DNA from 2 places in the Amycolatopsis sp. NPDC039088 genome. Region 2 is predicted to be linked to the other one. Evidence: riboswitches for the same ligand, from Rfam matches in the RefSeq annotation. Region 2 holds a riboswitch; the other holds the start of a gene.
What was found. Region 2 has a riboswitch for glycine ahead of gcvP (aminomethyl-transferring glycine dehydrogenase). Riboswitches for the same ligand answer to the same signal wherever they lie in the genome.
Positions count from the first base shown of each region.

Region 1: linked by a shared signal. The riboswitch ahead of gcvP (aminomethyl-transferring glycine dehydrogenase) and the one ahead of gcvP (aminomethyl-transferring glycine dehydrogenase) in region 2 are both predicted to bind glycine.

Region 1 is NZ_JBVKAE010000037.1:29,131-37,539, reverse strand. It holds gene ACZ7KI_RS34920 (TetR/AcrR family transcriptional regulator) at 1-637, opposite strand, end outside; gene ACZ7KI_RS34915 (MerR family transcriptional regulator) at 905-1,486, shown strand; glycine riboswitch at 1,533-1,634, shown strand; gene gcvP (aminomethyl-transferring glycine dehydrogenase) at 1,805-4,684, shown strand; gene ACZ7KI_RS34905 (nuclear transport factor 2 family protein) at 4,688-5,050, opposite strand; gene ACZ7KI_RS34900 (helix-turn-helix domain-containing protein) at 5,166-5,993, shown strand; gene ACZ7KI_RS34895 (aldo/keto reductase) at 6,042-6,869, shown strand; gene ACZ7KI_RS34890 (DinB family protein) at 6,907-7,386, shown strand; gene ACZ7KI_RS34885 (hypothetical protein) at 7,468-8,154, opposite strand; gene ACZ7KI_RS34880 (3-methyladenine DNA glycosylase) at 8,248-8,409, opposite strand, start outside.
Region 2 is NZ_JBVKAE010000025.1:69,125-83,525, reverse strand. It holds gene ACZ7KI_RS28780 (L-serine ammonia-lyase) at 1-215, opposite strand, end outside; gene lipA (lipoyl synthase) at 232-1,233, opposite strand; gene glyA (serine hydroxymethyltransferase) at 1,230-2,498, opposite strand; gene gcvH (glycine cleavage system protein GcvH) at 2,500-2,877, opposite strand; gene gcvT (glycine cleavage system aminomethyltransferase GcvT) at 2,895-3,986, opposite strand; gene gcvP (aminomethyl-transferring glycine dehydrogenase) at 3,995-6,829, opposite strand; glycine riboswitch at 6,971-7,064, opposite strand; gene ACZ7KI_RS28750 (four-helix bundle copper-binding protein) at 7,190-7,564, opposite strand; gene ACZ7KI_RS28745 (3-oxoacyl-ACP reductase) at 7,923-8,690, opposite strand; gene ACZ7KI_RS28740 (aldehyde dehydrogenase family protein) at 8,694-10,058, opposite strand; gene ACZ7KI_RS28735 (gamma-glutamyl-gamma-aminobutyrate hydrolase family protein) at 10,055-10,768, opposite strand; gene ACZ7KI_RS28730 (glutamine synthetase family protein) at 10,749-12,113, opposite strand; gene ACZ7KI_RS28725 (YflT domain-containing protein) at 12,342-12,866, shown strand; gene ACZ7KI_RS28720 (DUF1700 domain-containing protein) at 12,977-14,197, opposite strand; gene ACZ7KI_RS28715 (PadR family transcriptional regulator) at 14,194-14,401, opposite strand, start outside.

The sequences.
Region 1 (8,409 bases), on a different contig from region 2:
CGGTCGCCCGCGTGAACAGGTCCGCCAGTTCCCGCCCGTAGCGCTCCAGATCCAGCTTCCGGTCCGTCGCGAATTTCGCGGCGACACCGTCGATGGCCTGCGCGATCGACAGCGCCATCACGTCCGGCGCGAAATCGCCGAAAGCGCCTTCCCGCTGTCCCTGCCGTAGCTGGCGCTCGAGCCGGCCGGTACGGAACTCTTCGACCATCGGCGCCGACATGAACCAGCCCTCCGCGTCGGATCCGCTCGAAGCCATCTCGACCATGACCCGTACCAGTTCCGGGTACGAGCCGAGGAACGCGATCTCCGACTCGATGTAGCCGCGCAGCAGCCCGGCCCGGTCGGTGGTGCCCTGGATCCGCTCTTCGAGGAACTTGTCCTTCATCCCGGTCGCGGTGGTGACCACGGCCTGCATCAGGCCGGACTTGTTGGTGAAGTGGTAGGAGATGATCCGGGTACTGGACAGCCCGGCCCGCTCCTTGATCTTCGCGAACGACGTCTTGTGGTAACCGAGCTCGGCGATCGTCGCGATCGTGGCGCTGATGATCTGGGCCCGCCGCGCGGCCTCCGTGACCGACAACCCGAGCTCTGCCTGCACCTCGGCGGCGGCGGTTTCGGTGGATGTGTTTACTCGCATGAGTAAAAATTAACACGACTGAGTAAAAGCGACAAGCCCGCCGCCGTTCGGGGGACCATTCCCGGCAAGTCTCAAGAAGAGCTTGAGGTCGACCGCGCGTCGCGTTGACCGCTTTGCCGGACACGCTTACCGTCAATGGAGGTAAATCGCCAAGGTGTGATTCGGATGTCTGGGGCATCCGTCTTGACGGTTCACTCCGGTGCGGACTCACATGGGTCCGCGCGGCTTTGTTCGCCGGCCGCCAGGTCGGGCGAGGGGAGGCATGGCGTGGTCGAGGCTGGTAGCCCTCAAGAGCCGCTCGTTCCGGTCGCAGACGGCGAGCAGGGCGAGCTGTTCCCCGACTCTTCCCTCCCGGACGAACTCGTCGGTTACCGCGGTCCCGCCGCCTGTCAGATCGCCGGGATCACCTACCGGCAGCTCGACTACTGGGCCAGGACGAAGCTGGTCGCGCCGAGTATCCGCACGGCGCACGGCTCCGGTTCGCAGCGGCTGTACTCGTTCAAGGACATCCTCGTCCTGAAGGTCGTCAAACGGTTGCTGGACACCGGTGTCTCGTTGCAGAACATCCGGGTCGCTGTCGATCACCTGCGCCTGCGCGGCGTCCGTGACCTCGCCAGGGTCACCCTGTTCTCCGACGGCACCACCGTCTACGAGTGCACCTCGCCCGAAGAGATCGTCGATTTACTGCAGGGCGGTCAGGGCGTGTTCGGCATCGCCGTCAGCGGCGCGATGCAGGAGATCAGCGGAACCATCCACGAATTCCCGGCCGAGCGCGCCGACGGCGGAACGATCGAAACCGTCACCCCGGACGAGCTCACGCAGCGCCGTAACGCACGTCGCACCGGCTGATCATGAAGCCGCGCGGGCGGCAGGGTAGGCTCGGTTCCGCGGTCGACGAATCCGCGCGGGAGAGACCGAGTCGATAACCGTTGAGCTCGGCGCCGAAGGAGCAAGTCCTCCCCGGAACCTCTCAGGCACCCTGGACCGCGCGGACGAGACGCCTCTGGAAAGTGGTTCGCCAGGTCACAGCCTGGCGGCCCCGCCGACGGTGCAAGCCCGGCTCAACACTCGGGCGAAACTCTCAGGCGCTCCCACGGGAGTACGGACAGAGTGGGGAGGGCCAGGACAATCGTCCCGGCCTCACCCCCGCGTCCTGGGAGGTCCCCGTTGGAGCCCGTTTCTCTGGCCGCTCTCGAATCCGGAACCCCCTTCGCGGACCGGCACATCGGTCCCGGCGCTGGGGAACTCGCGCGCATCCTCGACGTCGTCGGCGTCGCTTCTCTCGACGAACTGGCCGAGCGGGCCGTCCCCGCGTCGCTCCGGGAATCCGCCACGCCGCCGGACCTGCCGCCGCCCGCCACCGAGACCGGCGCGCTTGCCGAACTCCGCGCGCTGGCCGCTCGCAACCGGCCCATGGTCCAGATGATCGGCCTCGGCTACCACGACACCGTGACCCCGCCGGTGATCCGCCGCAACGTGCTGGAGAGCCCCGCCTGGTACACCGCGTACACGCCGTATCAGCCGGAGATCTCGCAAGGCCGCCTCGAAGCGCTGCTCAACTTCCAGACCATGGTCGCCGACCTGACCGGACTGCCGATCGCGAACGCGTCGATGCTGGACGAGGCGACCGCGGCGGCGGAGGCGATGACGCTGGTCCGCCGGGCGGGCAAGGCGAAATCGAACCGGTTCGTGGTCGACGAGGACACGCTGCCGCAGACGATCGAGGTCCTGCGCACCCGCGCCGAACCGCTCGGTATCGACCTGGTGACCGCGGATCTCTCGCAGGGCATCACCGGACTGGGCCTCGGCGGCGACTTCTTCGGCGTGCTGCTCTCGTATCCCGGCGCTTCCGGCGTCGTCCGCGAATGGGACCACACCATCACCGAGGCCAAGGCGCTGGGCGCGGCCGTGGTGATAGCCGCCGATCCGCTGGCGCTGACCTTGCTGCGGTCACCGGGTGAGCTCGGCGCCGACGTCGCCATCGGGTCGACGCAGCGGTTCGGCGTGCCGATGGGCTTCGGTGGCCCGCACGCGGCGTATCTCGCCGTGCGCCAAGGACTCGAACGCCAGTTGCCCGGCAGGCTCGTCGGAGTGTCGAAGGACGCCGACGGCGCGCCCGCGTACCGGCTGGCGCTGCAGACCCGCGAACAGCACATCCGCCGGGAGAAGGCGACCAGCAACATCTGCACCGCGCAGGTGCTCCTGGCGGTCATCGCGTCGATGTACGCGGTGTACCACGGGCCGGAAGGCTTGCGCGCCATCGCGAACCGCGCGCACCGGATGGCAACCGTGCTCGCGGCGGGGCTCGCCGAAAGCGGCGTGGACGTGGTGCATTGCGAATTCTTCGACACCGTCATGGTGGCTGCCCCCGGGCGCGCGGCCGGGATCGTCGGCACGGCACGGGAACTCGGCGTCAACCTCCGGCTCGTGGACTCCGACCACGTCGCCATCGCCTGTGACGAGACGACCACCCGCGAGCATCTTTCCCTGGTGTGGAAGGCGTTCGGTGTCGCGGTGTCCGATGTGGACTCCCTCGACGCGGACACCGCCGACGGCTTCCCGCCGGATCTGCGCCGCACGAGCGAGTACCTCACGCATCCCGTCTTCCACGCGCACCGCTCGGAAACCGCGCTGCTGCGGTACCTGCGGGCGTTGTCCGACAAGGACGTCGCGCTCGACCGGAGCATGATCCCGCTCGGCTCGTGCACGATGAAGCTCAACGCCACGGCCGAAATGGAGCCGATCACCTGGCCCGAGTTCGCCGGTCTGCACCCGTTCGCACCCGTCGAGGACGCGGCCGGGCTGCTCGCCATCGTGCGGGACCTGGAGCGCTGGCTGGCCGGGATCACCGGCTACGACGCGGTTTCCCTGCAGCCGAACGCGGGCAGCCAGGGCGAGTTCGCCGGTCTGCTGGCCATCCGCGCCTACCACCGCGAACGCGGGAACGCGGCCCGTGACGTCTGCTTGATCCCGTCGAGCGCGCACGGCACGAACGCGGCCAGCGCGGTGATGGCGGGAATGCGCGTGGTCGTCGTGAAATGCGACGACGAGGGCAATATCGACCTCGGCCACCTGAAGTCCACTGTGGACGAGCACGCGGACGACCTCGCCGCGATCATGATCACCTATCCCTCGACGCACGGCGTGTACGAGGACACCGTGCGCGAGGTCTGCGCGCTGGTGCACGACGCGGGCGGCCAGGTGTACGTCGACGGGGCGAACCTGAACGCGCTGATCGGGGTCGCGCAGTACGGGAAGTTCGGCGCCGACGTCTCCCATCTCAACCTGCACAAGACCTTCTGCATCCCGCACGGCGGTGGCGGCCCCGGGGCCGGGCCGATCGGCGTCCGCGCGCACCTGGCGCCGTACCTGCCGAACCATCCCCTGCAGCCGGAAGCGGGCCCGGCGACCGGTGTCGGCCCGATCAGCGCCGCGCCATGGGGGAGCGCGTCGATCCTGCCGATCTCCTGGGCCTACATCCGGATGATGGGCGCGGAAGGGCTGAAGCGCGCGACGCTGACCGCGGTCGCGAACGCCAACTACGTCGCCAAGCGCCTCGCGGAGCACTATCCGGTGCTGTACTCCGGGCACGAAGGACTCGTGGCGCACGAGTGCATCCTCGATCTCCGGGCGCTGACCAAACGGACCGGTGTCACCGTCGACGACGTCGCCAAACGGCTGGCCGACTACGGCCTCCACGCGCCGACGATGTCGTTCCCGGTCGCGGGCACGCTCATGGTCGAGCCCACCGAGAGCGAGGACCTCGGCGAGCTCGACCGGTTCTGTGACGCGATGATCGCGATCCGCGGCGAGATCGAGAAGATCGCCGCGGGGGAGTGGCCGGTGGCGCACAGCCCGCTGCGCAACGCCCCGCATACCGCGCGGTGCCTCGCGGGCGAGTGGGATCGCCCGTACAGCAGGGAGATCGCCGTCTTCCCGGCGGGCTTCACCGCCGCGAAGATCTGGCCCCCGGTGCGGCGGATCGACGGGGCCGCGGGTGACCGCAACCTCGTCTGCTTCTGCCCGCCGCCAGAGGCCTTCGCGTAGGTCTCAGCCGGGCATCTTGTCGAGAAAGCCGAGCACCTGCTTGATCCGCCCGTCCTCGACGGTGATGACGTCGAAGCCGATCGCGAGCGGTTCCTCCGCACCGGGAGCGCTGAGGTACCACTGGAATCGTGCGATGTCGTGGTGCGCGTCGGGCGCGGCGGGCAGGCTGAACCTCAGCCCGGCGAACTGGGCCTGCGCGCCGGCGACGAAGCCGTCGACACCGTCGTGACCGGTGACCGCGCCCAGCGGGTCGGTGTAGGCGGCGTCCTCGGTGAACACCTCGGCGATGAGCGCACGGCGCTTTTCGGTGTCCGTCTCGTTCCACACGGCGATGTACTGCTCGGCGACGCGCTGGATGTCCGACATGGTGTCTCCTTGGTGCGTTGTGGGGTAACCGATGACGCAACTCTGTCGGCCGAGGGTGGGTCCCGTCGATTACGTGAGAGGTAATGGCGGCCCGGCGTGCGCGGTGCGTAGGTTCGTGATCGTGACGACCACCTTGACCGCGAACCGCGCGGGCCGCCCCGTCGGCGAGCTCCTGCGGGAATGGCGCGATCGCCGCCGGATCAGCCAGCTCGACCTCGCCATCTCCGCCGAGATCTCGACCAGGCACCTGAGTTTCGTGGAGACCGGGCGGTCCAAGCCCAGCCGGGACATGGTGCTGCGGCTGGGCGAACATCTGGAGGTGCCCTTGCGGGAACGCAATCAGCTGCTCCTCGCGGCGGGCTACGCGCCCGCGTATCCGGAGAGCGGGCTCGGCGACCCGGAACTGGCCGCGGTCCGCCAGGCGGTCCGGCAGCTGCTGACGAGTCACGAGCCGTACCCGGCCGCCGTCGTCGATCGCGGGTGGAATCTGGTCGACGCCAACGCGAGCGTGTCGATCATGACCGACCTGGTGTCGCCCACCCTGATGACGCAGCCGGTCAACGTCCTCCGGCTGACCCTCCATCCGGAGGGAATGGCGCCGTACGTGCTGAATCTGGGGGAGTGGCGGGCCCATCTGCTCGGCAGGCTGCGGCGCCAAGTGACCCAGACGGCGGATCCGGGCCTGACGGAACTGCTGGAGGAACTCCTCACCTATCCGTGTGAAGACCCCGTTCCCGAGGTGGAGGTCCCCGGGCCGGGCGACATCTTCGTCCCGCTTCGGCTGCGGCACGAGGGCGTGGATCTCACGTTCTTCAGCACGGTTTCCACGTTCGGGACGCCGTTGGACATCACGGTCGCCGAGCTGGTGATCGAATCCTTCTTCCCGGCCGACGCGGACACGGCCGAGCATCTGCGCGCGTACGCGCGGCGCGGGGTGGAATGATGCGGGCAAGAAGCCCCGCCACAGACTCGGAGTGAGGATTCTTCATCCATGGCCGTGCCTTCCGTCGTCCTGAACAACGAGGTAGCCATCCCCCAACTCGGTTTCGGTGTCTGGCAGGTGCCCGCGGGCGATACGGCCAAGGTCGTCCGGACCGCGATCGAAGCCGGGTACCGCGGCATCGACACCGCCGCGTCCTACCGCAACGAAGCCGGTGTCGGCGAGGCGATCCGCACGGCGGGCGTGCCTCGCGACGAACTGTTCATCACCACGAAACTGCCGAATCCGGCCCACGGGTACGACGAGGCGCTCCGCGGGTTCGACGCCAGCCTGGCGGAACTGGGCCTGGACCGGGTCGACCTGTACCTGATCCACTGGCCGATGCCGACCCGCGGCAAGTACGTGGAAACCTGGCGAGCGCTGGAAAAGCTCTACGCGGATGGCCGGGTGCGGGCCATCGGGGTGTCGAACTTCCACGAGCCGCATCTGCGGCGGCTGTTCGACGAGACGGGGATCGTGCCGGCGGTCAACCAGGTCGAGCTGCATCCCCGGCTGCAGCAGAAGGCGTTGCGGGAATTCCACGCCGAGCACGGCATCGTCACCGAGGCCTGGAGCCCGCTCGCGCAGGGATCGCTGCTCTCGGACGCGACGCTGACCGCCCTCGCGGCCAAATACGGCAAGAGCCCGGCACAGCTGGTGCTCCGCTGGCATCTGCAGCTCGGCACCGTCGCGATCCCGAAATCCGTGACGCCGTCCCGGATCCGCGAGAATTTCGACGTCTTCGACTTCGAACTCGCCGAAGACGATCTGGCCGCCCTCGCCGACTTCGACGACGGCACCCGTACCGGCCCCGACCCGGACACCTTCGACCTCGTTTAGACGCAGGCCTTGCCCCTCAAATGACTTGGAGACGTTGATGGGTCCGTTCGAGGTGCCCCTGGATGACGAGCGCACCCAGCTCGAGGCGTTCATCGAGGACTACCGCACCGCTCTCGAGGCGACGCTCGACGGTCTTACCGAGGAACAGGCCCGCCGTCGGCTCGTCCCGTCGGCGACGACGCCGCTCGGGCTGCTCAAACACGTGACCTGGATGCAGCGGGTGTGGTTCGAGGAATGCGTGGGGGGTACGCCGCGCAAGGAACTCGGTCTGGTGCCCGATCCGGAGGAATCCTTCCGGCTCTCCGGCGACGACACCATCGCCTCGGTCATCGCGGCCCACCGGGAAGCCTGCGCCACGGCCCGGACGACGGTCGCGGACCTGTCCTTGGACACGGTCGTGACCGGCCACCGGACCGGACCGCGCACGCTTCACTGGGTGTACCTGCAAGTTCTGCGGGAACTCGCCCACCACTGCGGGCACGCCGACATCCTGCGTGAACAGCTCCTCGCCGGCTGAGTACCCCCGAAGTACGTGAAGGCCCCCTTCACTGCGCTAGACGCAATGAAAGGGGGCCTTCACGTACTTCTGTGTGCGAAGTCAGGTGGCCTTGATGCCCGCGGCGGCGAAGTCGGCCTGCTGGGCGGGCTGCTGCAGGAACTGCCGGAACGTCTGCGAGGCGCGCATCTGGACCTCGTCGATGGTCTTACCGGCGAGCCCGACGAGCGGGTAGTCGGCCGAACGCGCCGTCGCGACCGACTGGGCGGGCGAACCGACCAGTTCGGGCTTGGCGGTGTTCAGTTCCGTCACCCAGTAGGACGACTCGGGGATCCAGGCGGCGGGAAGGCCGCCGATGGCGTCCAGGTTCGTCCGCCCGACGAGGCCGTCGAGCACGGCCGCCGAGGGCAGCGCGTCGATCTGGATGATCACGCAGTGGTCGCGGACCACGGTCGCGGCGTTGTTCCAGCGCTCGGCCGCCGCGCGGAGCGGCTTCTCGATGCTGGGGGTGACGACGACCCGCATCGGGGTCTCGCCGGCGCTGCAGCCCTTGGCCTGGGCTTCGGCACGGGTGTTGAGCTCTCCGTCCGCCCAGTTCCAGCCGAAGATTCCGATCGCGACCAGTACCACCAGGACCAGGCAGGCGATGGGCCACTTGGCGATCCTGCGCCGCGGGGCCTTCTTCCCGACGATCCGGTGCGAGCCGGTCGCCTCACTGCGGCCCTGGGGGCGCTTCGGCGGGTCGAGGGGGTGCGGTACCGGCTCTTCGGCAACGCTGTGTCGCCCCATCGTTGTCCTTTCGAAACGTGCGCGCTCGCGCTGCGTATGCAATCAAACCGTTATCACTCTAACAGGGGAAGATGTTGCGGGGAATGCGGCAACTCACAGTTGTTTTCCGCGTGTCGCGTGCGCCGTCTTTACCTCGGCCAGAAGCCGTTTGCAATGCGCTATCAGGTGCTCACGCAGAGGCGCGGCCCGGCGGGCGAAAACGGCCTGCGCACGGGCGTACTCGGCTCTGCCCTCCGGGGTCTCGATCCGGACGGG
Region 2 (14,401 bases):
GAAAGCCCGAGCAGGACGGCCTTGTCACTGCCGTGCCCGAACCCGGTCGCGCCCAGCGAACCGAAAAGCTCCGACTGGACGCGGGTCGTGGCCGTCAGGTCGCCGTCGGCGGCCAGACCGTCCACAAAGGTCAACGCCGCCCGCATCGGGCCCACCGTATGGGAGCTGGAGGGGCCTATGCCGATCGAAAACAGGTCGAAGACGCTGATCGCCATTGATCTGCCCTCCTTCCTATCTGGCCAGCAGTGAGCTGGCTTCCTGTGCTGCGGGGCCTTCGGCGGCCAGGTGTGCGAGGTTCTCCGACAGCGGCTCGCCGCGGTGAGCCTTGGTCTGCGCGAACAACCGCCCCGCCCGGTACGACGACCGCACCAACGGTCCGGCCATCACACCGGCGAAACTCATCGCCTCGGCGGCGTTGGAGTGCTCGACGAACTCCTCGGGCTTGACCCAGCGGTCCACCGGATGATGCCGGGGTGAGGGCCGCAGGTACTGGGTGATCGTCAAGATCTCGCAGCCCGCGTCGACCAGATCCTTCATCGCGGGCGCGACCTCGTCGGGGGTCTCGCCCATACCGAGGATGAGGTTCGACTTCGTCACCAGGCCGGCCTCACGAGCCTTCGTGATGACCTCCAGCGACCGCGCATACCGGAAACCAGGCCGAATCCGCTTGAAAATCCGCGGCACCGTCTCCACGTTGTGCGCCAACACCTCCGGCCGCGACCCGAACACCTCAGCCAACTGATCAGGATCGGCGTTGAAGTCCGGAATCAACAACTCCACACCCGTACCGGGATTCAACGCGTGAATCTGACGCACGGTCTCCGCATACAACCACGCACCACCGTCATCCAGGTCATCGCGCGCGACACCGGTCACCGTCGAATACCGCAACCCCATCGCCTGCACCGACTCCGCCACCTTGCGCGGCTCAGTCCGATCCAACGCAGCAGGCTTACCCGTGTCGATCTGACAGAAATCACAACGCCGCGTGCACTGATCCCCACCGATCAGGAACGTCGCCTCACGATCCTCCCAGCACTCGTAAATGTTGGGACAGCCCGCTTCCTCGCACACGGTGTGAAGACCTTCACGCTTGACCAGACCCTTGAGCTCGGTGAACTCCGGACCCATCCGCGCCCGGGTCTTGATCCACGACGGCTTCTTCTCGATCGGAGTCTGCGCGTTGCGGACTTCGAGCCGGAGAAGTTTGCGCCCCTCGGGGACCGCGCTCATCGGTTGAGGTCCGCGTACAGCGGGTGCTTCTTCGCCAGCAGTTCGACGCGAGCGGACAGCGACTGGCGCAGATCCTCGTCGAAGTCGGGGCGCAACGCCTCGGCGATGATGTCGCCGACCTCGGCGAAGTCCTCGGCGCCGAAGCCGCGGGTCGCGAGCGCCGGGGTGCCGATCCGCAGGCCCGAGGTGACCATCGGCGGGCGCGGGTCGAACGGGACGGCGTTGCGGTTGACCGTGATACCGACCGAATGCAGCCGGTCCTCGGCCTGCTGACCGTCCAAAGTGGAGTTGACCAGATCGACGAGCACCAGGTGCACGTCGGTGCCGCCGGTCAGCACGCGGACGCCCGCTTCGGCGCAGTCGGTGCGCGAAAGGCGGTCGGCCAGGATCTTCGCGCCTTCGAGCACGCGCTGCTGACGCTCGCGGAACTCTTCGCTCGCGGCGACCTTCAGCGCGACGGCCTTGGCGGCGATGACGTGCTCCAGCGGGCCGCCCTGCTGGCCTGGGAACACCGCCGAGTTGATCTTCTTGGCGAGTTCCTGGCGGCACAGGATGATGCCGCCGCGCGGGCCGCCGAGGGTCTTGTGCGTGGTCGTGGTGACGATGTCCGCGTACGGCACGGGGCTCGGGTGCAGCCCGGCGGCGACGAGACCGGCGAAGTGCGCCATGTCGACCATGACCTTCGCGCCGACCTCGTCGGCGATGCGGCGGAACTCGGCGAAGTCGAGCTGACGCGGGTACGCCGACCAGCCGGCGATGATCAGCTTCGGCTTGTGCTCCTTGGCCAGCCGCTCGATCTCCGCGACATCGACGATGCCGGTCTCTTTGTCGACATGGTAGGCGACGACGTTGTAGAGCTTGCCGGAGAAGTTGATCTTCATCCCATGGGTCAGGTGACCGCCGTGGGCGAGGTCGAGACCGAGGATGGTGTCGCCGGGGTTGAGCACGGCGACCATGGCGGCGGCGTTGGCCTGCGCGCCCGAATGCGGCTGGACGTTGGCGTGCTCGGCGCCGAACAGGGCCTTCGCGCGGTCGATCGCCAGCTGCTCGATGACGTCGACGTGCTCGCAACCGCCGTAGTAGCGGCGGCCGGGGTAGCCCTCGGCGTACTTGTTGGTCAGCACCGAACCCTGCGCCTCGAGCACGCCCACCGGGGCGAAGTTCTCCGACGCGATCATTTCCAGGGTCGACTGCTGGCGGTCGAGTTCGGCGGCGACGGCCGCGGCGACCTCGGGGTCCACTTCGGACAGGGAGGAATTGAACATCTCAGCTCTCCTGGGTGAGCACGGCGTAGGCCTGGGCGTCGAGCAGGGCGGGCACGTCGCCGGACAGACGCACCTTCAGGAGCCATCCTTCGGTGTACGGGTCCGAGTTGATGACCTCGGGGGTGTCCGTTGTGGTCTCGTTCACCTCGACGACCTCGCCGTCCACGGGCGCGTACAGCTCGCTGACGGATTTGGTCGACTCGACCTCGCCGAACACCTCGCCGCCGGTGACCGTGTCACCGACCGAGGGCAGCTGGACGAACACGATGTCACCGAGCGACTCGGCGGCGAAGGCGGTGATACCCACGGTGGCGACGCCGTCCTCGACGCGCAGCCACTCGTGTTCCTTCGTGTACTTCAGGTCCTGGGGGATGCTCATGGTCGTTCAAGGGCCTTTCAGGCGCGGGAGTAGAAGGGCAGGGCGACGACCTCGACGGGTTCGATACGACCCCGGATGTCGACGGAAAGCTCGGTGCCGGGTTCGGAGTGCTCCCGGTCCACATAGGCCATGGCGATCGGGTAGCCCAGGGTGGGCGAAAGGGCACCGCTGGTGACCTCGCCGATCTCGGTCTCGCCCGCCAGGACGGTGTAGCCGTGACGCGGGGCACGGCGGCCGGAGCCCTTGAGCCCGACGCGCACGCGGGGAACGTCCTTCTTGGACAGTTCCTCGAGCGCGGCCTTGCCGACGAAGTCACCAGGCTTCTCGAACTTGACGACGCGGCCGAGACCGGCTTCGAACGGGCTCAGCTGGAGGCTGAGTTCGTTGCCGTACAACGGCATTCCAGCTTCCAGGCGCAGGGTGTCGCGGCAGGCGAGGCCGGCCGGGAGCAGGCCGTGCGGCTCGCCCGCGTCGGTCAGGATGCGCCAGACGGCGGGAGCCTCACCGGCCGGGACGTACAGCTCGAAGCCGTCCTCGCCGGTGTAGCCGGTGCGAGCCAGCAGGACGTCGTGACCCTTCACGACGGCCGGGACGCTCGCGTAGTACTTGAGCGCGCCGAGGTCGGCGTCGGTGACGGCGCCGAGGATCTCGACGGCCTTCGGGCCCTGGACGGCGATCAACGCGACGTCCTCGGACTTGTTTTCCACGACCGCGTCGAAGCCGGAGACTCGCTCGGCCAGCGCCTCGGCGACCACGTCGGCGTTGCCCGCGTTGGCGACGACCAGGAACTTCTCGTCGGCGAGGCGGTAGACGACCAGGTCGTCGAGCACGCCGCCGTTCTCGTCGCAGATCATCGTGTAGCGCGCCCGGCCCGGCTTGACGCCGGACAGGTTGCCGACCAGGGCGTAGTCCAGGGTCTCGGCAGCCTGCGGGCCGGTCACCTCGATCTCGGCCATATGCGAGAGGTCGAACAGCCCGGCCGCCTCGCGGACGGCCTTGTGCTCCGCCAGTTCGCTGCTGTAGCGGATCGGCATCGACCAGCCCGCGAAGTCGGTGAACAGCGCACCCAGTCCTTTGTGGACCCCGTGCAGGGACGTCTCTTTCGACATCAAGTGCCTCAGTTCTCGTAGGCGTTGAGCGGCGGGCAGGAGCAAACGAGGTTACGGTCCCCGCGCGCACCGTCGATGCGGCGCACCGGGGGCCAGTACTTGGCCTTGCGATTCACTCCGGCGGGGTACACCGCCAGTTCGCGGTCGTACGGCAGGTCCCAGTCGCCGACCAGGGTTTCCGCGGTGTGCGGGGCGTTGCGCAGCGGGCTGTTGTCCGCGGACCAGCGGCCCTGCGCGACGGCGTCGATCTCCGCGCGGATGGCGATCATCGCGTCGCAGAAACGGTCGATCTCGCCGAGGTCTTCGGACTCCGTCGGCTCGACCATCAGCGTGCCCGCGACCGGGAACGACATGGTCGGGGCGTGGAAGCCGTAGTCGATGAGGCGCTTCGCGACGTCGTCGACGCTGACGCCGGTCTCCTTGGTGAGCCCGCGCAGGTCGAGGATGCACTCGTGCGCGACCAAGCCGTCCTGGCCGGTGTACAGCACCGGGTAGTGCTGGTTGAGCCGCTTGGCCACGTAGTTCGCGGCGAGGACCGCGACCTGCGTCGCGGCGGTGAGCCCGCCCGCGCCCATCATGCGGACGTACGCCCACGAGATCGGCAGGATCGACGCCGAGCCGAACGGGGCGGCGCTGATCGGGCCGACGCCGGTTTCGGGACCCGCCTTCTCCAGCAGCGGGTGGTTCGGCAGGTACGGCGCGAGGTGCGCGCGGACCGCGACCGGGCCGACGCCGGGGCCGCCGCCACCGTGCGGGATGCAGAAGGTCTTGTGCAGGTTCAGGTGCGAGACGTCGCCGCCGAACTCACCCGGCTTCGCCAAGCCCAGCAGGGCGTTGAGGTTCGCGCCGTCGACGTAGACCTGGCCGCCCGCGTCGTGGACGATCTTGGCCAGCTCGTCGATGCCGTGCTCGTACACGCCGTGCGTGGACGGATACGTGACCATGATCGCGGACAGCGTGTCGCGGTTGGCGTCCACCTTCGCGCGCAGGTCGTCGAGGTCGACGTTGCCCTCGTCGGTGCACTTGACCACGACGACGCGCATCCCGGCCATGACGGCGGAGGCGGCGTTCGTACCGTGCGCGGACGACGGGATCAGACAGACCTCGCGTTCGGTCTGGCCGTTGGCGTGGTGGTAGGCGCGGATCGCCAGCAGACCGGCGAGTTCGCCCTGGCTGCCCGCGTTCGGCTGCAGCGACACCTTGTCGTAGCCGGTGACCTCGGCCAGCCAGCCGGCCAGCTGCTCGACCAGCACGTGGTAGCCCTCGGCGTCCTCGGCCGGGGCGAACGGGTGGATCCCCGCGAACTCGCGCCAGCTGATCGGCTCCATCTCGGTGGTGGCGTTGAGCTTCATCGTGCAGGAGCCGAGCGGGATCATGCCGCGGTCGAGCGCGTAGTCGAGGTCGGAGAGGCCGCGCAGATACCGCAGCATCGCGGTCTCGGAGCGGTGCGAGTGGAAGACCTCGTGGGTGAGGTACTCGCTCTCGCGCTCGAGGCCGGTGGGCAGCGCGCGGGCGTCGTCGGCGGCGGGGGTGTCGATGCCGAAGGCGTTGAGCACCTTGGCGATGATCGCGGGCGTGGTGACCTCGTCGACGGCGATGCGGACGTGGTCGGCGTCGACCGGGCCGAGGTTGATCCCGTTCTCACGGGCGACGGCGACGACGGCTTCAGCCTGGCCGGGCATGCGGGCGAGAACGGTGTCGAAAAAGCCCTCGTGGACGACTTCGACGCCCCCGGTGCGGAGAGCGTCCGCGAGACCGGCGGCGAGTCCGTGAACACGCGTCGCGATGCGCTTGAGGCCGTCGGGACCGTGGTAGACCGCGTACATCGCGGCCAGCACGGCGGGCAGGACCTGCGCGGTGCAGATGTTCGACGTCGCCTTCTCGCGGCGGATGTGCTGCTCACGGGTCTGCAGGGCGAGGCGGTACGCGGGGTTGCCGTCGGCGTCGACCGAGACCCCGACGAGGCGGCCCGGCAGCGAACGCTCCAGCCCGGCGCGGACGGCCATGAATCCGGCGTGCGGCCCGCCGTAGCCGAGCGGGACACCGAAGCGCTGCGTCGAACCGGCGGCGATGTCCGCGCCGAACTCACCCGGCGCGGTGACCAGCGTGAGGGCGAGCAGGTCGGCGGCGACGGTGTACAGCGCGCCGGCGGCCTTCGCGGTCTCGGAGATGGCGGAGTAGAAGCCCGCGCCACGCAGCACGCCGGAGGCACCCGGGTACTGGACGACGACGCCGAAGAACTCCTCGGGAAGGCCGGTGAGCAGGTCGCGGACCTCGACCTCGACACCCATCGCCTCGGCGCGGGTGCGCACGACCGCGATGGTCTGCGGCAGGCACTCGGCGTCGAGGACGACCTTGTTGGACTTCGCCTTCGACACGCGGCGCATCAGCATGACGGCCTCGGCGACAGCCGTGGACTCGTCGAGCAGGGAGGCGTTCGAGGTGGCGAGACCGGCCAACTCGGAGACCATGGTCTGGAAATTGAGGAGCGCTTCGAGGCGGCCCTGCGAGATCTCCGGCTGGTAGGGCGTGTACGCCGTGTACCAAGCCGGGTTCTCCAGCACGTTGCGGCGGATGACCGCCGGGGTGACCGTGTCGTGGAAGCCGAGACCGATCATCTGCGTCATCGGCTTGTTGAGCGCGGCGAGCGCGCGAAGCTCGGCGATGGCGTCCTCCTCGGACGCGGCCGGGGGAAGGTCCAGGTCACCGGTGACCCTGATCGCGGACGGCACGGCGGCCTGCACCAGGGCATCGAGGCTGCCGTAGCCGACCTCGGCGAGCATCTTGGCCTGCTCGGACTCCGAGGGGCCGATGTGCCGGTCGTCGAAGGACGTACTGGTCAAGGGAGCTCCTTGGGTCAGGCGCCGGATAGACCGGTGCGCTGGGAACTCCCCCTCTGTCATGGCACCTGAGAGTTTCACCGCACGGTAATGCGGCTTTCACCTTGGGTGAGACGCACTTGCGCGCCTGCTTTCCAGAGTGGCCTCGCGGAAGCGGTAGTGGATACCTGAGAGATTCCGGGGAGTTTGCTCCTTCGGTGCCCCACCACGTTCGTGAGGGCTCTCCCGCTCCAGCTCAACGGCCCTGTCTGAAGTTGTGCGCACACCGTACCTGGCGTGTTCGGCGCGCGTCTACTTCAGGCAGGACATGTCACTTGTGCCGTTCGCCCGGACACCCGATGTGCCCGGGCGCGGCTGGAGCGATCAGGCGTTCTCCATCATCATCTCGGCGGTGATGGTGCCGCACAGCTCGGCGCAGCGCGTCATCATGTCGGCGGCCTCGGCGAGTTCGGCGTCACCGGTCTTGGCACATTCCTGGGCGCACATGCGCATCATCTGGGAGGCCAGGCCGCACATCTTCGCGCACATGCGCATCATCTCGAGGTCGGCGACCATGGCCGAACAGCGCATCATCATATCGGCGCTCATCCGGGACATGTCCGCGCAGGTCACCATCATCATCCCGAGCTTGGCGCCGCCGACCTCCATGCAGCGGGTCATCATCTCCTCGCACCGGACGTGACACTCGTTGCACAGGTCGATGCAGTCACGCATGGCGGTGCTCATCTGCCGGGTCATTTCCGTGCCTCCGCTGTTCCAGGTCGCGGGAGCCGGACGGCTCCCGGTCCCAGACCTACAGCGCAGGTCAGCGGCGCGCCATCCCGGCCACCGGGACGAGTGACGCATGGGCCGCAACTTTGCTCGCGGTGAAGTACATGATGGCCGAGTTTCCTCGGCTGAGCCGAGGGAAGGGACCTTCACGCGCCGCCGTTGCGACTGGTGGTGCCACTGAGGCTCGTGGTGACCTTCCGGCAGAGAGCCATCAATCGGGCATTCGGTCACCAAGGAGGGTCCCTTGTGGACGGTCAGGGCGCGATTGACTCGTAGGCCACGCCGAAAAACTCCGGAGCACACATTCAGAGGACTAAATGCGGGATCAAAGAGGCGTGACGTAGGCGCCCGAGATCCCGCCGTCCACCAGGAACTGCGAAGCCGTGATGAACGAGGCGTCGTCGCTGGCCAGGAACGCGACCGCGGCCGCGATCTCCTCCGGTTCCGCGAACCGCCCGACCGGCACGTGCACCAGCCGTCGCGCGGCCCGCTCGGGGTCCTTCGCGAACAGTTCCTTCAGCAGCGGCGTGTTCACCGGGCCCGGGCACAGCGCGTTGACCCGGATGTTCTCCCGCGCGAACTGCACGCCCAGCTCCCGGCTCATCGCCAGCACCCCGCCCTTGGACGCGGTGTAAGAGATCTGCGACGTCGCCGCGCCCATCACCGCGACGAACGACGCCGTGTTGATGATCGATCCCTTGCCCTGCCGTTGCATATGCGGCAGCACGGCCTTGCAGCACAGGTACACCGAGGTCAGGTTGACCTTCTGCACCTTCTCCCAGGCGTCGATGCCCGTGGTCAGGATCGAGTCGTCTTCGGGCGGGGAGATGCCGGCGTTGTTGAACGCGACGTCGACCGAGCCGAATTCGTCCACTGTGGTCTGGAACAGGGTCTCGACCTGATCGGCGTCGGTGACGTCTGCCTGCACGAACAGGCCGCCGACCTCGTCGGCCGCGGCTTTGCCCGTCTCCGCGGAGATGTCGCCGATGACGACCTTCGCGCCCTCGCTCGCCAGCCTGCGGGCGGTGGCGAGTCCGATACCGCTGCTGCCGCCGGTGATGACCGCGACGCGGCCTTCGAAACGCTGCACCATTGCTCAGTCCTCCGTGCTGATAAAGACGTTTTTGGTCTCGGTGAAGGCATCCACGGCGTCCGGGCCGAGTTCGCGGCCCAACCCGGACTGCTTGAACCCGCCGAACGGCGTCCAGTACCGGACGGACGAATGCGAGTTGACCGAAAGGTTCCCCGCTTCGACGCCGCGCGCGACGCGGAAGGCGCGGCCGACGTCGCGGGTCCAGATCGAGCCGGACAGGCCGTACTCGGTGTGGTTGGCCATGGTCACCGCGTCCGCTTCTTCGGCGAACGGGACCACGGCGACGACCGGGCCGAAGATCTCGTCGGCGGCCAGCGGATGCCGCAGGTCCGGCGGGGTGACGACGGTCGGCGGGAACCAGTAGCCCGGTCCCAGCGGCGCGCTCCCCCGGAACGCCACCGGCGTGGAATCGTCCACATAGGACGACACCTTCGCGTGGTGCCCGGCCGAGATCAGCGGCCCCATCTCGGTCATCTCCAGCCGGGGATCCCCGACGACGACGCCGTTCACGGCGGGTTCGAGCAGTTCCATGAACTTCTCGTACACACTCGCCTGCACCAGGATCAGCGACCGCGCGCAGCAGTCCTGTCCGGCGTTGTCGAACACGCCGTAGGGCGCCGAGGCCGCGGCCTTCTCCAAATCGGCGTCGGCGAACACGATGTTCGCGTTCTTCCCGCCCAGTTCCAGGGTCACCCGCTTCACCTGCGCGGCGCAGCCCGCCATGATCTGCTTGCCGACCTCGGTGGAGCCGGTGAAGACGACCTTGCGTACCGCGGGGTTGTCCACGAAACGTTGTCCCACCACGGATCCCTTGCCGGGAAGCACCTGGAAGACGTCCTCGGGGATCCCCGCCTCACGGGCGAGTTCGCCGAGCCGGATCGCGGTCAGCGGGGTGAGTTCCGCGGGTTTGAGGACGACGGTGTTCCCGGCGGCGAGCGCGGGCGCGAAACCCCAGCCCGCGATGGGCATCGGGAAGTTCCACGGCACGATCACCCCGACCACGCCGAGCGGTTCGTGGAATGTCATGTTCACCCCGCCGGGCACCGGGATCTGCTTGCCGCTCAAGCGTTCCGGCGACGCCGAGTAGTACGTCAGCACGTCGCGGACGTTGCCAGCCTCCCAGCGCGCGTTGCCGATCGTGTGGCCCGCGTTGGCGACTTCGAGCTGGGCGAGATTCTCGATGTCGGCGTCGACCGCGTCGGCGAAGCGGCGCAGCAGCCGCGCCCGGTCTCCGGGGGCCACCGCACGCCAGGCGGGGAACGCCGCCTGCGCTCGGGCGATGGCCGCATCGGCCTCCTCGGCCGAGGTCAGCTCGACCGACCTCACCACCTCTTCGGTGGCGGGGTTGATGACCTCGAAGGTGGTCACTTCGTCTCCTTCGCCGCTGCTACGAGGGCCTCGAAAAGCCTGATGTCGTCGGGGTTCTGTTCCGGATGCCATTGGACGCCGAGCGCGAACCCGTCGCCGGGCAGTTCGGCCGCCTCGATGGTGCCGTCGGCGGCCCAGCCGACCGGGACCAGTCCGTCGCCGAGCTTGTCGATCGCCTGATGGTGGTAACACGGCACCTTGGTCTCGGTGCCGAGGATCGAGGCGACCCGGCTGCCCCCGGCAAGGGTCACCGTAGTGGTGCCGAAGGTCGCGGGCGCGGGCTGGTGATCCTTGCTGTCCAACGTTTCCGGGAGATGCTGGGTGAGCGTGCCGCCGAGCGCGACGCTGAGCACCTGCAGCCCCCGGCACACGCCGAGCACCGGTTTGCCCGCGGCCAAAGCGGACCGCAGCAGGCCGAACTCGAAGGCGTCCCGGTTCGGCCGGAGGTAGGTCGTCGGATGCTGCTCCTGGCCGTACCGCGCCGGATCGACGTCGGCGCCGCCGACCAGCACGAGACCGTCCACAGCGGACACCAGCCTGTCGTGCGCGTCGCTCACCGGCGGCAGCAGGACCGGGATCCCGCCCGCCGCGACGATCCCGTCGACGTAGACGCGGTGCAGCAGCGCCGCCTCGGTCTCCCACACCAGGAACTTCGCGGGCTCCAGATAGGACGTGAGACCGATGACGGGTTCACAGCCGTTCGAAGCCACGGATCCTCTCCCAGTCGGTGACGGCGGCGTCGTAGGCGGTGAGTTCGACCTTCGCCGCGTTCAGATAGTGGTCGACGACCTCGTCCCCGAACGCGGTCCTGGCGAGCTCGCTCTGGTCCAGCAGCGCGGCCGCCTCCCGCAGGGTGGTCGGCACGGTCGGCTTGTCGGAGCCGTAGGCGTTGCCGTGGAACTCCGGCTCCAGCTCCAGTTCGTTCTCGATACCGTGCAACCCGGCCGCGATCAGCGCGGCCACCGCGAGGTACGGGTTCACGTCGCCGCCGGGAACGCGGTTCTCGGTGCGGAGCGATTCGCCGTGGCCGACGACACGGAGCGCGCACGTGCGGTTGTCCATGCCCCACGCGACGGCGGTCGGCGCGAAACTGCCGGGGACGAAACGCTTGTAGGAGTTGATGTTCGGCGCGAGGAAGTAAGTGAGCTCACGCAATCCGGCGAGCTGACCGGCGAGGAAGTGCTCCATCAGCGGGGAGAACCCGCCGGGGCCGTCACCGGCCAGCACGGCCTCGCCGCCGATCGAGCGCAGGCTGATGTGGATATGGCAGGAGTTGCCCTCACGTTCGTTGTACTTCGCCATGAACGTGAGGCTCTTGCCCTCCTGCGCGGCGATCTCCTTGGCCCCGGTCTTGTAGACGCTGTGGTTGTCGCAGGTGGTCAGCGCGTCGGCGTAGCGGAAGGCGATCTCGTGCTGGCCAGGGTTGCACTCACCCTTGGCCGACTCGACGTACAGCCCCGCGCCGCCCATGTCGTTGCGGATCCGGCGCAGCAGCGGCTCGATCCGCGAGGTGCCGAGCATCGAGTAGTCGACGTTGTACTGGTTGGCCGGACGAAGGCCTTGGTAGCGCTTGTCCCATGCGGACTCGAAGGTGTCGTCGAAGACGATGAACTCGAGTTCGGTGCCGACGTAGGCGGCGAGACCGAGCGCGGCGAGCCGGTCGAGTTGCCCGCGCAGGATCTGGCGGGGCGAAGGAGCCACCGCCCCGCCTTGCACGCGTTCGAGGTCGGCGAGGACGAGGGCGGTGCCTTCCTGCCACGGGAGCAGGCGCAGCGTCTCGAAGTCCGGGCGCATGACGAAGTCGCCATAGCCGGTCTCCCAGGACGACATGGGGTAGCCGTCGACGGTGTTCATGTCGACGTCGACCGCGAGCAGGTAGTTGCACGCTTCGGTGGCGTGCGGGACGACCTCGTTGAGGAAGTACTCGGCGGCGCAGCGTTTGCCCTGCAGCCTGCCCTGCATGTCGGTGATCGCCGCCAACACCGTGTCGACGGTGCCGTCCTCGACGAGTTCCCGGAGCCGATCCAGCGTGAGCATGCCGCGCCTGTTCGCCATCAGCCTCACCTAAAGGTTCGAAGCGGTACCTTTGCGGGTTCTTCCTACCCGGTCAGCCTGGCCTGGTCAACTCGGTCAATGGTCTAGTTCGTTATCCATTGCGGACTGTAATTGATCCCTGGGCGGATTGTCTGTGATGCCCGGCTGAGAAGATGCTGTGAATCCCGCCGTATCGGGAGGAGATCCGCACATCCGGAACGTTGTACGGATCAAGAGAGGTGAGAAGGAATGACACAGGCATTCACGCAGCAGACCACGTTCACCGAGCCCCAGGGACGGGCTCAGCTCCCGACGCTGCCCAGCGGGTGGCCGATCGGCTCGTACGAGTCGTACTCCGAAGCGCAGCGTGCCGTCGACCACCTCGCGGGAACGGACTTCCCGATCACCGACGTCACCATCGTCGGTGTCGAACCGATGCTGGTCGAGCGGATCGCCGGGCGGATGGGCTGGAGCAAGGTGCTGACCAGCTCGGCGCTCGCGGGCGCGATGTTCGGTATGTTCCTCGGCCTGGTGCTGAGCCTGCTGAACCCGGGCGCCGGACTGGTGCCGATCTTCGTCGGCCTCGTCAGCGGTATCGGGTTCAACCTGCTGTTCGGCGCGCTGGGGTACGCGAATTCGAAGAACAAGCGCGGGTTCGTCTCGCAGAGCCAGCTGGTCGCCCGGCGTTACGACGTCCTGGCCCAGCCGCGCAACGCCGAGAAGGGCCGCGCCCTGCTGGCCGACCTGGCCGCCAGGAGCGCGTTCACCCGCTGAGCCTGCTCCCACGCGAGCCGGCACCTCATCGCGAGGTGCCGGCTCGCGGCTTTCCGCATCCGCGAGAAGTGGGTGGAGGCGCCCCCGACAGCCGCCTCCACCCGGACCACCTAGCGCGTCGGCTGGGTGGAGTTCGACGGCGGGGCCGCCGAAGCGGGCGGCATCGGCGCGCCCTTCGGGATCGCCGCGCTGAACGGGACGTCGGTCTTCTCCTGGCAGTAACCGCGGGAACCGTTGTAGCCGTTGAGGTTTCCCTCGCCGTCCTGGACACCCCGATCGACCCGTGGCCGCGGATAGCGGTTGTCGTCGCCGACCTTCCGCTTCTCGCCCGTGTTCTTCTCACAGGCGTACCGGGTGGTGCTGAGCGGGCGGCCCTCCTCGTCGTAGAGGTAGATTTCGGTCAGCGGCTTGCCCTCGCCGTCGAACGCGTAGATGTTCTCCACGCTCTGGCTGCCGTACATCAGCTGCGGATTGCCGTAGGTGTCGTTGTAGTTCGGCGTGTAGCCGCTATACGGCGAGCCGCTGCCGTAAGACCGTTTCGCGATCAGGTCGACCGCGGCGCCCGCGCCACCGAGCATGCTGCCGATGACGAACGCCGAGACCGGCACCAGCACCCACAGCAACCGCCGGTCGCCCTTCACCTTCGGCCCCGCCCACACCGCCGCGGCCCCCGCGACGATGAGCAGCGGCAGCAACAGCACGGCCTCGGTGTCGCGCAGCACGAGCAGCAGGCCGAACACGACCAGCACCGCCGCGCACAGCACCCACCACGCCGGCTTGAGCGAACGCAGGAAGGCCAGCGCCTTACCGTCGCGAGCGGTCTGGAACGACGTCCCGAACTCGCGGAGCTTGCCGACCTCGGGCAGTTCCGCGATCGGGCCGACCCCCTTCCGCACCACGTAGGTGACGCTGATCGCGAACACGGGTGCCACGAAAAGCAGGCCCAGCAACGGTTCCACCCGGACCCACACCGCGGCCGCGAAACCGAACAGCGCGAATCCGCCGACCGAGAACATCAAGCCCCAGAACGCGAAACGCGCTCCGCCGATCCCGGTCTTCGCGGTCAGCGCGGTGGTTTTGTCGCCCGCTTCGGCGGGACGCGGCGGGTAGCCACCGGACGCCCGCAGTTCGGCGGCGTAGCTCTCGGGGCTGCCCAGACGTTCGATCAGGGCGTCGACTCTTGCGTTGTCCCCCAGTTCCGCCTCCATCTCCGCGAGATGGGGACGGACGTCTTCGAGGATCTCCTCGACTTCGCTCTCGGGCAGGTCGGCGAGCGCGCTCCTGACCCTCGCCAGATACACCCGCACGGCGGTCGGATTCTGCGTGCTCATGCTGCCTCTCCCAACAGGCTGTTCATTGTCTTGGCGAAACTCCGCCAGGTCTGCCCCGACTCTTCGAGGCGTTGACGACCCGGTTCGTTGAGGCTGTAGTACTTGCGGTGCGGGCCTTCTTCACTCGGCACCACGTACGACGTCAGCAGGCCTGCCTTGTACAGCCGCCGGAGCGTCCCGTACACCGAAGCGTCGCCGACTTCC